DNA from 3 places in the Nocardiopsis sinuspersici genome. Region 1 is predicted to be linked to each of the others. Evidence: riboswitches for the same ligand, from Rfam matches in the RefSeq annotation. Region 1 holds a riboswitch; each other region holds the start of a gene.
The links. A riboswitch is a leader RNA that binds a small molecule or an ion and turns the genes downstream of it on or off. The one in region 1 is predicted to bind cobalamin.
Positions count from the first base shown of each region.

Region 2: another riboswitch for cobalamin. It lies ahead of metE (5-methyltetrahydropteroyltriglutamate--homocysteine S-methyltransferase); the one in region 1 lies ahead of NOSIN_RS11465 (ABC transporter substrate-binding protein).
Region 3: another riboswitch for cobalamin. It lies ahead of NOSIN_RS23305 (ribonucleoside-diphosphate reductase subunit alpha); the one in region 1 lies ahead of NOSIN_RS11465 (ABC transporter substrate-binding protein).

Region 1 is NZ_MCOK01000001.1:2,669,547-2,673,753, forward strand. Features, by position in the region: gene NOSIN_RS11450 (hypothetical protein) at 1-176, opposite strand, end outside; gene NOSIN_RS11455 (hypothetical protein) at 386-778, opposite strand; gene styA (styrene monooxygenase subunit StyA) at 1,205-2,452, shown strand; cobalamin riboswitch at 2,509-2,721, shown strand; gene NOSIN_RS11465 (ABC transporter substrate-binding protein) at 2,782-3,822, shown strand; gene NOSIN_RS11470 (FecCD family ABC transporter permease) at 3,819-4,207, shown strand, end outside.
Region 2 is NZ_MCOK01000001.1:951,025-955,231, forward strand. Features, by position in the region: gene NOSIN_RS03990 (polysaccharide deacetylase family protein) at 1-107, opposite strand, end outside; gene NOSIN_RS03995 (polysaccharide deacetylase family protein) at 218-1,738, opposite strand; cobalamin riboswitch at 1,978-2,170, shown strand; gene metE (5-methyltetrahydropteroyltriglutamate--homocysteine S-methyltransferase) at 2,327-4,207, shown strand, end outside.
Region 3 is NZ_MCOK01000001.1:5,398,032-5,402,238, reverse strand. Features, by position in the region: gene NOSIN_RS23305 (ribonucleoside-diphosphate reductase subunit alpha) at 1-2,165, opposite strand, end outside; cobalamin riboswitch at 2,323-2,504, opposite strand; gene NOSIN_RS23300 (hypothetical protein) at 2,921-3,493, opposite strand; gene NOSIN_RS23295 (NYN domain-containing protein) at 3,522-4,207, opposite strand, start outside.

The sequences.
Region 1 (4,207 bases):
CCGAACACTTCCAGCAGCACGATGACCAGGCCGATGACGAGCATCGACACGAGGACGAAGTAGCACCCGACGCTCCCGGTAGGCCCGGGGTCCCTCGTCGGCCCGCGCCGGATGTCGTTCGCGCCCTTGCCCCGGCCCGTGCGGCGCCCCGACTTGCTCTTCTTCTTGGCTGCCATCCCGGACACGTCCTCCCCACGCCGCGTACGGTCCTTCGCCCGCTCGGAACGCAGACCCTACGCCACAGGAGGGTTCTCCTCCACCCGGGAGTCCGTGAACGCGGGACCCGGCCCGACCTCCAGCGCTTCGTAGGACCCTCGGCGCTCCCCGGTGCAAGGACTCTCCTGCCCGCGACCACCGCCACCGCCACCGCCACGATGAGGGGGCCTCACAGCGCCCCCAACATGATCGGAGCCGCGTTCATCAGACTGTGGACGGTGAGAACGGGCCACATCACCCGGTACCGGCTCCACAGGTAGCCGAGGAACAGTCCCGTCATCCCCTGGTTGACGAGGGCGTGGGACGTACGTTCGGCGAAGACGCGCGTCGCGGACGGCTCCCGGGGCGGTACCAGCCGCACGAGGACCAGGCCCGCCATGGCCGGGACCCAGCGGTGCCACATGGGAACGGTGTCGTGGTGGTCGGCCGAGTACCGAACGCCGGTGGCGCCGTTCACGGCCAGCCACACCGCGGATCCGGCGATCAGGGCCAGCCCTGCCACCAGCACGGCGGGCCCCGGTACCCCGTGTCCGGAAAAGGTCGGCCCCACCTTGTCTCGCACGCCTGAACCCTAGGGGACCGCGCGAGCGGGCGTGAAGCCGTGGCGATCACTTCTCGGACCGGAGGCCAAAGGACGGAGAAAACCGGGCAGACCCGGCTTTTCCCGACGGGCCTTGCCGCGGCACCGGCCTTTCCCAACACCCGCAGAAATTTCCCCTGATCACGGGCGGCACATCACCGGACGGACGTGTTCACCACAATCCGACGAGCACTTCCACGACAAGCTTTCGCGCGGTCCCCTCACGTTCTCCCGTGAATGTCCATCTCCCGTGAATGTCCACCGGATTCCCCGCACATCCCTGGCGAGGCCGATCCATGTTCCGTACGATCACCAGCGGTGAGGAAAAGGGCACACCCCGCCCCCGGAGACCCCATGCGCTCCGCCCCACCGGCTTCGCCCCCCACCACCCCTGCCGCCAGGAGAGACGTGAGCAAGAGGATCTGTATCGTCGGTGCCGGAACCGCGGGCCTGCACCTGGGACTTCACCTGCTGCGGCACGGGGTGGAGGTCACCCTCTTCACCGAGCGCACACCGGACGAGCAACGGCGGTCGAAGGTGCTCAGCACGGTCGCCCACCACGCGGTGACCGTGGAGCGCGAGCGCGCCCTCGGCGTGGACCACTGGCCGGTGGAGGAGCACGGCTATCCCGGCCACCAGTACCGCGTGGGCCCCGGTCCGGAGCCCACGGCCTTCGAGGGCCTGCTCCACGCTCCCAGCCGGGCCGTGGACTACCGGATCTACCAGCCCCGGCTGACCGAGGACTTCGCCGAGCGCGGCGGGGAACTCGTGTTCGGCCGGCTCTCGCCTGGGGACATCCCCTCCCTGGCCTCCCGGTTCGACCTGATCGTGGTGTGCACCGGACGCGGCCCGTTCGCGGAGATGTTCGACCGGGACCCCGAGCACTCGCCCTTCGACCGTCCCCGGCGGGCGCTGTGCGCCGGCCTGTTCACCGGTATCGCCCAGCAGCCCGTCCCCAACGTGACCTTCCACATCTGCCCGGGCGCGGGCGAGATGATCGAGATCCCCACGTGGACCGACGGCGGCCAGGTCATGGCCCTGGTCATCGAGAACCACTACGGCTCCGACCTGGAGGCACTGGCCGCCACCCCCTACGAGGAGGACCCGAAGGCCTACCGGGACCTCGCCCTGGACCTGCTCCACGATCACTACCCCGCGTGCTTCGAACGGATCGACCCGGCGGAGTTCGGCCCGCTGGACGGGCCGCGCGGCATCATCCAGGGCGCGGTCACCCCGGTGGTGCGCCGCACGCACACGGTGCTGGACGACGGCACCGTCGTGCTCGCCCTCGGCGACGCGCACGTCACCGTGGACCCCCTGCTCGGGCAGGGGGCCAACATGGCCTCCCACGCCGCCTGGGTGCTCGCCGAGGAGATCGTCCGCCAGGACGTCTTCGACCGCCGCTTCGTCGAACACGTCGACCGGCGCAGGGAGGACCGTGTCCTGTCGGCGACGCGCACCACCAACATGCTCATGGAGAACCTGGAGACCCTGCCCGAGGACTTCCTGGGCTTCCTGGGGGAACTGAGCCGGAACCGCTCCCTGGCCGACGAGTTCACCAAGTGGTTCAACTACCCCGAGTGCTTCTGGGACGACCTGGCCGACCCCCGGCGCACGCGGGCATGGGTCGCCCGGCACACCCCGGATCCCGTGTGAGGCACGGCCGGCCCGGCCACCGGACCTCCCGGCCGCGGAGGGCGGCGACGGGGCCTTGGTAGTCTGCCGGGGCCAGTCGTACCACGTCCGTGGTCAGGGAATCCGGTGCGAATCCGGAACTGACGCGCAGCGGTGAGGGGGACGGGCAGGGTAACAGCGCCACTGGGGCGAGGCCGTACCGACCTGAGCGTCGGCGCGGCCCCGGCCTGGGAAGGCACCCTGTCCGGACGAGCCCGAGTCCGAAGACCTGCTGGCCCCTCCGCGTCGAGTGCGCGGAGGAGAATCCGTGCCAGGCTCCGCGTTCGAGCCCCGACATCCGAGGCATGCCCATGTCGCGCCCCGCGCTCCTCCCCCTCGCCGTCCTCACCCAGGCCCTGCTGCTCACCGCGTGCTCCCCGTCCGCGGGCGGTGGAGCCGGCGAAGCGGACTCCGCCGCCGACGCCGGCGGCACCCGGACGATCGACAACTGCGGACACGAGGTGACCGTCGGCGCCGCGCCGGAGCGCGTCGTCTCCCTCAACCAGGGCAGTACCGAGATCCTCCTCTCCCTCGGCCTGGAGGACCGCATCGTCGGCACCGCCACCTGGACCGACCCGGTCATGGAGGGGCTGGAGGAGGCCAACGCCGGCATCCCGCGGCTGGCCGAGAACAACCCCTCCTTCGAGGTGGTCCTGGACGCCGAGCCGGACTTCGTGACCGCCTCCTTCGTCTCCACGCTCGGCACGGGCGGCGTCGCTTCCCGGGAGCGGTTCGAGGAGCTGGGCGTGCCCACGTACGTCTCCCCCTCCGACTGCGCCGCGGGCAAGGACAACGGGAGCGGAGGGGACGGCTCCCGCAGCGAGCCGCTCACCCTGGACGTCGTCCACGGCGAGATCCGCGACCTGGCGCGGGTCTTCGGTGTCGAGGAGCGCGGGGAGGAGCTCGTCGCCGGACTGGAGCGGCGGGTGGAGACGGCCACAGAGGGCCTGGACGCCTCCGACGTCTCCCTCATGTACTGGTTCGCCAACTCCGAGTCGCCCTACCTCGCCGGCTGCTGCGGCGCCCCCGGCGCCATCACCCGCGCGGTCGGCGCGGAGAACGCCTTCGCCGACACCCACGACGAGTGGCCGCAGATCAGTTGGGAGACCGTCGCCGACCGCGACCCGGACGTCATCGTGCTCGGCGACCTGACCCGGGAGTCCCAGACGGCCGAGACCGCCGAGGCGAAGATCGACTTCCTGGAGGCCAACCCGGCCACCCGCAACCTCACCGCGGTCCGGGAGGAGCGGTACATCCTGCTCAGCGGCCAGGCCATGAACCCCTCGATCCGCACGGTCGAGGGAGTCGAGCGGGTCGCCGACGGTCTGCGGGACCTCGGGTTCACCCGATGAGGGGTGCGCGTCTCGCGCTGCTCGCCTCCGGCGGGCTGGTGGTCCTTGCGGTGTCGGTCGCGGTCACCGTGACCGTCGGCCCCGCCGACATCGGCACGGCCGACGTCTGGCGCTCGGTGTCCGCCCGTCTGGGGTTGGGCGACAGCCCCCTGCCGCCGCTGCGCGAGGGCATCGTGTGGAACCTGCGCATGCCCCGCACCCTGCTCGCCGCGGTGTGCGGTGCGGGACTGGCCCTGTGCGGCGCGGTCATGCAGTCGCTGCTGCGCAACCCGCTGGCGGACCCCTTCGTGCTGGGTGTGTCCTCCGGTGCCTCCACCGGCGCGGTCGCCGTGATCGTCCTGGGGTGGGGCGGCGGTGTGGTGTCGCTGTCGGCGGGCGCCTTCGT
Region 2 (4,207 bases), 1.7 Mb from region 1:
GCCGCCAGCACGGCCGCGGGCCACAGCGGTCTGCGCTCCCGCGGTCCGCGCCTTCCGTCCACCGGACACCGGACGGCCTCGCTCGGACGAACTCGGGTCGACGACAACACCGGACTCCCTCATCCCTGCGCGGAGGCTGACGTGGCTGATGGGAGCAACATAGAGGACGTCGTGCCCGGTCCCGTGGAGGTGACCGCATGTGGTCACCGTCACATGCCTAGGCGTCGGCCCGGGCGTCCTCCTCGGGAGTGTCGGGAACCCCGTCGCGGTAGGTCTCGCCGGGGGTCGTGGTTCCGAGCAGTTGGGACACGGTGACCATGGTGTACCCGCGCGCGTCCAGCTCCTCGATGACCGAGCCGGCGGCGTCGATGGTGGTGCCGTGGATGTCGTGCATGAGGATGATCGCGCCCTCCGAGGCGCCCTTCAGCACCCGGTCGCGGACCGTCGAGGCGTCCCGGTCCTTCCAGTCGAGGGTGTCCACACTCCACAGGATCTGGGCCAGGCCCATGTCGGCGGTCACCGACGCCACGCCGTCGTCGGTGGAGCCGTACGGCGGACGCATCAGGTTCATGGGGTATCCCGTCTCGCGGTACACCAGCGCCTGCACGGTGTTCAGGTCCGAACGCACCCGGCCCGCGCCCAGAGCGGCCAGGTCGGGGTGGTTCAGGGTGTGGTTGGCCAGCTCGTGCCCCTCGGCGTAGGCGCGCCGCACCGTGTGCGGGTGCTCCATGACCGGGTGGCCGGTGAGGAAGAAGGTGGCCCGCGCGTCGTGCTCGGCCAGGACGTCCAGCAGCTCGGAGGTGCGTCCGCCGGGGCCGTCGTCGTAGGTCAGCGCCACGCACTTGGTGTCGGGGTCGGAGCAGTCGACGCCGTCGTCGGTCGGGCTCAGCTCCCCGGGCACGGGAGCGTCACCACCGCCGTCCCCGCCGGCCGGGGGCGGGGTGGGGATCTCGAAGTCCTCGACGCCCACGGTCGCCGCGTCGCGCACGCGCGCGCCCAGTTCGGACAGCAGCGCCCCGGCCCTTTCCGCGTCGACCACCGCGTACGCGCGGCCCTCCGACGCGGCCGCGACCTGTCCGGCGTCGAACTCCACGACCAGGTCCCCGTCGGGGTTGAACCCCATCGAGTCGTACAGGGAGCTGATCGGGTGGAGGCCGCCGTCTTTGCCGCCCACCGTCTCGCGCACCAGGGCGTTGAGCTCCTCCAGCTCCTCCTGTCCGGCGATCAGGGCGGTGGAGGGGTGGTGCTGGGCGGTGGCGGTGTCGTACCAGTAGGTGGTGTACCCCTCCTTGGAGCCCTCGGAGTCGGTCTCGACCCGTGTCATCCGGACCCCCACCAGGCCGTCGCCCGCCGTGGTCAGGTTCCAGTCCGCCTCGAAGGAGACCGCGCCGGGACTCGCGGCCTCGAAGGCGCGCACCTCGGCGTCGAGCTCGCGCTTCAGGAAGTCGGCCAGCGGCTCGGCGTTGGGGATGACAGGGTAGGTCACCGAGGCGGGGATCCCGCCGTCGTAGGCCAGTTCGGCCTCCCCGACACCCACCACGTCCGCCGCGTCCACCACGGTCAGCCCGTCGGGGCCGCCCTCGGCCCGGGGCGGCGCCTTCTTCTCCTCGGCGGCGGCCGCCGGTGCCTCGTCCGCCGGCGGACCGGCCTCGTCGGAGGGCCGGGCCGCCAGTAACACCATTCCCGCCAGAACCAGTAGCGCTACCAGAACCGTGATCAGGGGGTGGTCCGGGTCCATGGTCGGATGGGAGTGCTTCTTCACCAGGGGATCTCCGCGCTCATCGTCGAACGAACGTCCGCGGGGAGAGACAGGGGAGACTCGCCCGCGCGACGTTTCACATCGGGTGTGATGCCGGTCGTGCGGCAGGGGTTCACGCCGTGGGGCCGGACACAGGGGGTGTACGCCGGGTACAGGGGCGAGGGGTCTCCCTATACTTGCAGCCGTGGAAGGTACACGCGCCACCCCGCGGTCGGGACGGTACCCGGTGGGGAGGGGCGTGTCGCAAGAGGGAACCCGGTGCGAATCCGGGACTGCCCCGCAGCGGTATGGGGGAACGAGCGTCGCCACAAGCACTGGTAGTCCGGTCGGAAAGGTCGGAAACCGGGAAGCGGCGGCCAGTAGGAGGAACGGTGTCCGCACCGTCCGAGCCCCCGAGTCCGAAGACCTGCCTCCACCCGGCGGCGCACCCGTGCCGCCGGTGGTCCCGCGCCCCGAGGGAGGGCCGAGGACGGCGGCGGGTGTGCGCTCACGGCGCGTTCACCGGCGGGTCCGCTCCTCGCTCCGCCTCGTGGCCGGTACCCGGCTTTCGACGAGGGAGAGAAGCTCATGACCGAGACACCCAGGCCCGCGGAGGCCCCCGCCTCCCCGGACGCGTCCCCACCTCCCGCCTCCGTGCGCTCCACCGTGCACGGCTACCCGCGTATCGGCCCCCACCGGGAGCTCAAGCGCGCCAGCGAGTCCTACTGGAGGGGCGGGACCAGCGCCCAGGAGCTGGACGCGGTCGCGGCCGACCTGCGCCGGGGCGTCTACGCCCAGCTGCGCGAGGCCGGCGTGGACGACATCCCGTCCAACACCTTCTCCTACTACGACCACGTCCTGGACACCGCGGTCCTGTTCGACCTGGTCCCCCCGCGCTTCGCCCCGCCCGCCGCCGCGGACGACCGGGACGAGGAGCTGCGCCGCTACTTCGCCCTCGCCCGCGGCGAGCAGGGAGCCCTGCCGCTGGAGATGACCAAGTGGTTCGACACCAACTACCACTACCTGGTCCCCGAGCTGTCACCGAGCACCCGTCCCCGCCTGGTCGGGGACAAGCCCGTCGCCGAGTTCCGCGAGGCCGCCGAGGCGGGGTTCCACACCCGCCCGGTCCTGGTCGGCCCGCTCACCTTCCTGATGCTGGCCAAGGCCGCCGACGACGCTCCCGAGGGGTGGGAGCCCATCGTCCTGCTCGACCAGCTCCTGGACGCCTACGCCCGGCTCCTCGGCGAGCTGCGGGCCGCCGGCGCCACCGAGGTCCAACTGGACGAGCCGATCCTGGCCACCGACGAGGGCCGTGCCGCCGTCGGCCGCCTGGAGCGCGCCTACCAGCGCCTGGGCTCCCTCTCCGACCGTCCCGCCCTGCTGGTCTCCACCTACTTCGGCTCCATCGGCGCGCCCGCCCTGCGCGTCCTCAAGGACTCCCCGGTCGAGGCCGTGGGCCTGGACCTGGTCACCGACGACGAGGGCGTGGACGACCTGGTACAGGTCTCCGGCCTGGGGGCCACCCGCCTGGTCGCGGGCGTGGTCGAGGGCCGCAACGTCTGGCGCACCGACGTCCCGGCCGCCGCGGCCACGCTCGGCACACTGCTCGCCCTCACCGACGAGCTCACCGTGAGCACCTCCTGCTCCCTGCTGCACGTGCCCCTGGACCTGGAGGCCGAGACCTCCCTGGCCCCCGGGCTGCGCGAAGCCCTGGCCTTCGCCAGGCAGAAGGCGGAGGAGGTGGCCCTGCTCGGCCGCGTGCTCTCCGAGGGCGCCGAGGCCGAGCACACCGGAGGGGGCGGCGTCCGTCCCCCGGCCTTCACCGACGCCCGCGTGCGCGCGCGCCTCGACGCGCTGGGCCCGGAGGCCTACGAGCGCCCCCAGGACCGGGGCAGGCCCACGGAGATCCCGCTCACCACGACCACGATCGGATCGTTCCCGCAGACCCCGGAGCTGCGCCGCGCCCGTGCCGCGCACCGCCGGGGAGAGCTGTCCGAGGACGCCTACAAGCAGATCCTGCGCGAGGAGATCGACCGGGTCGTCGCACTCCAGGAGGAGATCGGCCTGGACGTGCTCGTGCACGGCGAACCCGAGCGCAACGACATGGTCCAGTACTTCGCCGAGCAGTTGGAGGGCTACGCCACCACCTCGAACGGCTGGGTGCAGTCCTACGGCTCGCGGTGCGTGCGCCCGCCGATCCTGTTCGGCGACGTCTCGCGCCCCGAGCCGATGACGGTCGAGTGGACCACCTACGCCCAGTCGCGCACCGACAAGCCGGTCAAGGGCATGCTGACCGGACCGGTGACCATGCTCGCCTGGTCGTTCGTGCGCACCGACCAGCCGCTGGGCGAGACCGCCCGCCAGGTGGGCCTCGCACTGCGCGACGAGGCCGCCGACCTGGAACGCGCCGGGATCCGCCACATCCAGGTGGACGAGGCGGCCCTGCGCGAGCTGCTGCCGCTGCGGGAG
Region 3 (4,207 bases), 2.7 Mb from region 1:
TCCGGGTCGATCTCGAACGCGGTGGCGTACAGGGCCTTGAGGTCGTCCGGGACACGGTCGACGGCGCCGAGGCTGCCGTCGTGCATCTTCAGCGCGGAGACCATGTCGTCGTCCCACAGCCCGCGCGCCTTGAGGTCGCGCACCAGGTAGGGGTTGACCACGGTGAAGTCGCCGGACATGTTCGACTTGACGTACAGGTTGCGGTAGACCGGCTCGATCGACTGGCCCACGCCGGTGATGTTGGCGATGGTCGCGGTCGGGGCGATCGCCATCACGTTGGAGTTGCGCATGCCGGTGGCCTTGACGCGCTCGCGCAGCGAGTCCCAGTCCAGGGTCTCGCCCCGGTCCATGTCCAGGTCGCCCTCACGCGCCTCGGCCAGCAGCCGCAGCGAGTCGATCGGCAGCACGCCCCGGCTCCACAGCGAGCCCTCGAAGCTCTCGTAGGAGCCGCGCTCGGAGGCCAGCTCCATGGAGGCCTCGATGGCGTAGTAGCTGATCAGCTCCATGCTCTCGTCGGCGAACGTCACCGCGCCCTCGGAGGCGAAGGGCGTGCGCAGCTTGAACAGGGCGTCCTGGAAGCCCATCAGGCCCAGGCCCACGGGGCGGTGGCGCATGTTCGCGCGGCGCGCCTCGGGGATCGTGTAGAAGTTCACGTCGATGACGTTGTCGAGCATGCGCACGGCGGTGCGGACGGTGCCGCGCAGGCGCTCGACGTCCAGGCCGTCCGGGCCCACGTGCTGGGCCAGGTTGACCGAGCCCAGGTTGCAGACCGCGACCTCGTCGGCGCTGGTGTTCAGCGTGATCTCGGTGCACAGGTTGGAGGAGTGCACCACGCCCGCGTGCTGCTGCGGCGAGCGCAGGTTGGCCGGGTCCTTGAAGGCGATCCACGGGTGGCCGGTCTCGAACAGCATGGTGAGCATGCGCCGCCACAGGTCGACGGCCGGGATCTTCTTGGAGACCTTGATCCGCCCGGCCTCGGCCTCGGCCTCGTAGCGGACGTAGGCCTCGGCGAACTCGGTGCCGTACTTGTCGTGCAGCTCGGGGACCTCGTCCGGCGAGAACAGGGTCCAGGTGCCGCCCTGCTCCACGCGCTTCATGAACAGGTCCGGAACCCAGTTCGCGGTGTTCATGTCGTGGGTGCGGCGGCGCTCGTCACCGGTGTTCTTGCGGAGGTCGAGGAACTCCTCGATGTCGATGTGCCAGGTCTCCAGGTAGGCGCAGACGGCGCCCTTGCGCTTGCCACCCTGGTTGACCGCGACGGCGGTGTCGTTGGCGATCTTCAGGAACGGGACGACGCCCTGGCTCTTGCCGTTGGTCCCGCGGATGTGCGAGCCCAGGCCGCGCACCGGGGTCCAGTCGTTGCCGAGGCCGCCGGAGTACTTGGACAGCATCGCGTTGTTGCTGATGCCGTGGAAGATGGCCTGCAGGTCGTCGCCGACGGTGGTGAGGAAGCAGGAGGACAGCTGCGCCCGCACGGTGCCCGAGTTGAACAGGGTGGGCGTGGAGGCCATGAAGTCGAACGAGGACAGCAGCTCGTAGAACTCGATGGCGCGGGCCTCGCGGTCGTCCTCGTTGAGGGCCAGGCCCATGGCCACGCGCATGAAGAACGCCTGCGGCAGCTCGTAGCGGACCTCGTCGCTGTGCAGGAAGTAGCGGTCGTAGAGGGTCTGGATGCCGAGGAAGGTGAACTGCTCGTCGCGCTCGGGGCGCAGCGCGGCGCCCAGGCGGTCCAGGTCGAACCCGGCCAGCGCCGGGTCGAGCTGGCCGAGGTCGATGCCGCGGCTGACGTAGGCGGCGAGGTAGGAGGCGTAGCGCTCGCCCATCTCGGACTGGCCGGCGGCGTCGGGGGAGCCGCTGATGAAGGTGAGGGCCTCGCGGCGCAGCTTGTCCAGCAGCAGGCGGGCGGCCACGTAAGAGTAGTCGGGGTCCACCTCGACGAAGCTGCGGGCGGCCATGACCAGGGCCAGCTCGATCTCGGCGTCGGACATCCCGGGGTAGAAGCCGCGACGGGCCTCGGTGAGGACCTTCTCCGCCGAAACACCGGTGAGCCGCGCGCAGGCCTCGGCCACGACGTGCTCGATCCGGTCGACGGCGGCGGGGGGACTGCCGTCGTTGGTCGGTGCGGACCGAACGGATGCGGGCACGGCTTCGACGTCAAGGGTCATACAGCGGCTCCAAAACCTCAATAGAAGAGTCCCGGCGGGGAGGGGACCGAGATGCGAGGCGCACGGCGCCCACCGGTGGACCGGCGCACTGGGTGCGTACGGTCGTCGACCGGTGGATCGCGGCGGCTCACCCTCGAAGCCCCGTCGTCGGCACACGCTCACGTGCGCACCGGTGGCAGGTCTTCGGGCTTGTGGAGGTCACCGCTCCGGGATGTCCTCGGGGGTTCCCGGCGCCTGTGGCGGCCTCGTCTCCACTCACCGCTGCGGGGCAGCCCCGGTTTCGCACCGGATTCCCTCTTGCCTCACCCCAGGAGGTGAACCACCAGCGGGAGAGATACTACATCTAGGGGATGGAGGGTTGGAACACCGCAAGATGATGGCGTGTCACTGATTTCTCAGATGCTTCGACGACTGTCGGACACACACTCAGAGCGTGGTATCGGGGCCCGTTTCCACCCGCTCACCGCAGGGATCACGCCTCGTGGGGCAACGTTCGGGGGTGACTCGACACAGCCTAGGACGTCGCCGGGGCCGCCCGCGCCGAGGCGTCCTCCACGGGCCCGGAGAACCCGCCTGCGGCACGGCTCGGGTGCGTTCGCGGAACCCGGCGCACCCCGTCCGGAGGCCGCCTGCAAGGGCCCTGCGCGGGGACGGCACGCGTCGGCGGCCGGCTCCGGGCGTGTCGCACGCCCCCCGTGGACGTCGGAAAGCTCACCCGCCTGCTTCCCCGCCGACCCGAGGGGTTCGGGCGGCGGTCACCCCTCGTCGAGCCGCCGGTCCAGGGCGTCCTCGTCCAGCCCCAGGTCGACGCGGATGCGGAAACGGATCCGCAGCAGTTCCATCAGGAGGTCGCGGACGTAGGGCGAGGAGGCCAGGCCGAGGAAGCGGCCCGCGCCGACCGTCGCCCACCGCTCGGCCCCCTCCATGTCGTCGTGGGCGTACAGCGCCTCGGCGACGTGGATGTAGGTCTGCAGGCCCGGGGGATCCTCCGCCTCCAGGCGCTTGAGGTGCGCGTAGGCCTGCTCGGACTCGTCCAGGTGCAGCAGGGCCCCGGCGCTGAGTGCGCGCGCGTCGATCACCGTGGGCCCTCCGTCGTCGATCGCCCGCTGGTAGGCGGCGCAGGCGCGCTCGAACTCCTGGGCGATCTCCCACTGTTCTCCCGCGCGCACGAACAGCTCCGCGCGGGAGATCTCGCTTCCGGCGTCGACCTGGTTGGCCAGGTCCAGGAGTTGGGCGGCGACCGGTCCGTGCTCACCCGACCGAACGGCGTGGAATTCCAAACGGTCGAGTTCTGCCGTCGTCACGTGGGTCAACCGCATCGCCCCCATCCCCCTACTCGCACTCCCATGCTCAAGGTCAGGGTCTGGCGCGCTCCAGTGCCTGCCAGAACCCCTGGCGCAGTCCGTCCCGAACCTCGTCACGCAACAGGTGGTCGATCGGCAGCGAGGAGCCCTGAAGCAGACGCGCCTCCAGGTCGGAGGGCATCCTGGGTCTGCGGGCGAGGACGGCCTCGACCCACAGAGCGGGCGCCTCGCGAGCGATCGACTCCGCGAAGTCGTTCCCTTCTTTGTGCGCAACATGCACCGCTTCGTCAACGGTATGCGCGCCGGAGTGCGTCTGCTGGGGATATCCAGGACTGGGACGCGGTTCCTGGTAGTGGCCGGCGTCGAACCGGTCGGCGTGCTCGGGACCAGTAGGCGGCGGCCCTCCGTAGGAGGAGACCGCCCCACCGCGGTGGGCGGTGTCAGTTTCCGTACTGGTCCCATAGGTAGGGTTTGCGTCGGACGCACCCCCGAAGCCGGGATTGTCCCCGGCACCGAACCTGGGGTCCTGTGGTGGTCCGTTTCTCTGCGGTGGTGTGTGCCCCGGCTGTCCGTGCTGCCCGTCCTGGGCGAACGAGCGCTGCGCCCCGGTCTCGTGCGCGAAGGACTGCTGAGAGCCGGTCCCGCCGTTGAAGGCCTGTTGCGGCCCCGTCATGTGCTGTCCCTGGCCGGGTCCCGGTCTCGCCGGCAGCCCGTAGCCCGACTGGTCGGCGCCGCGCA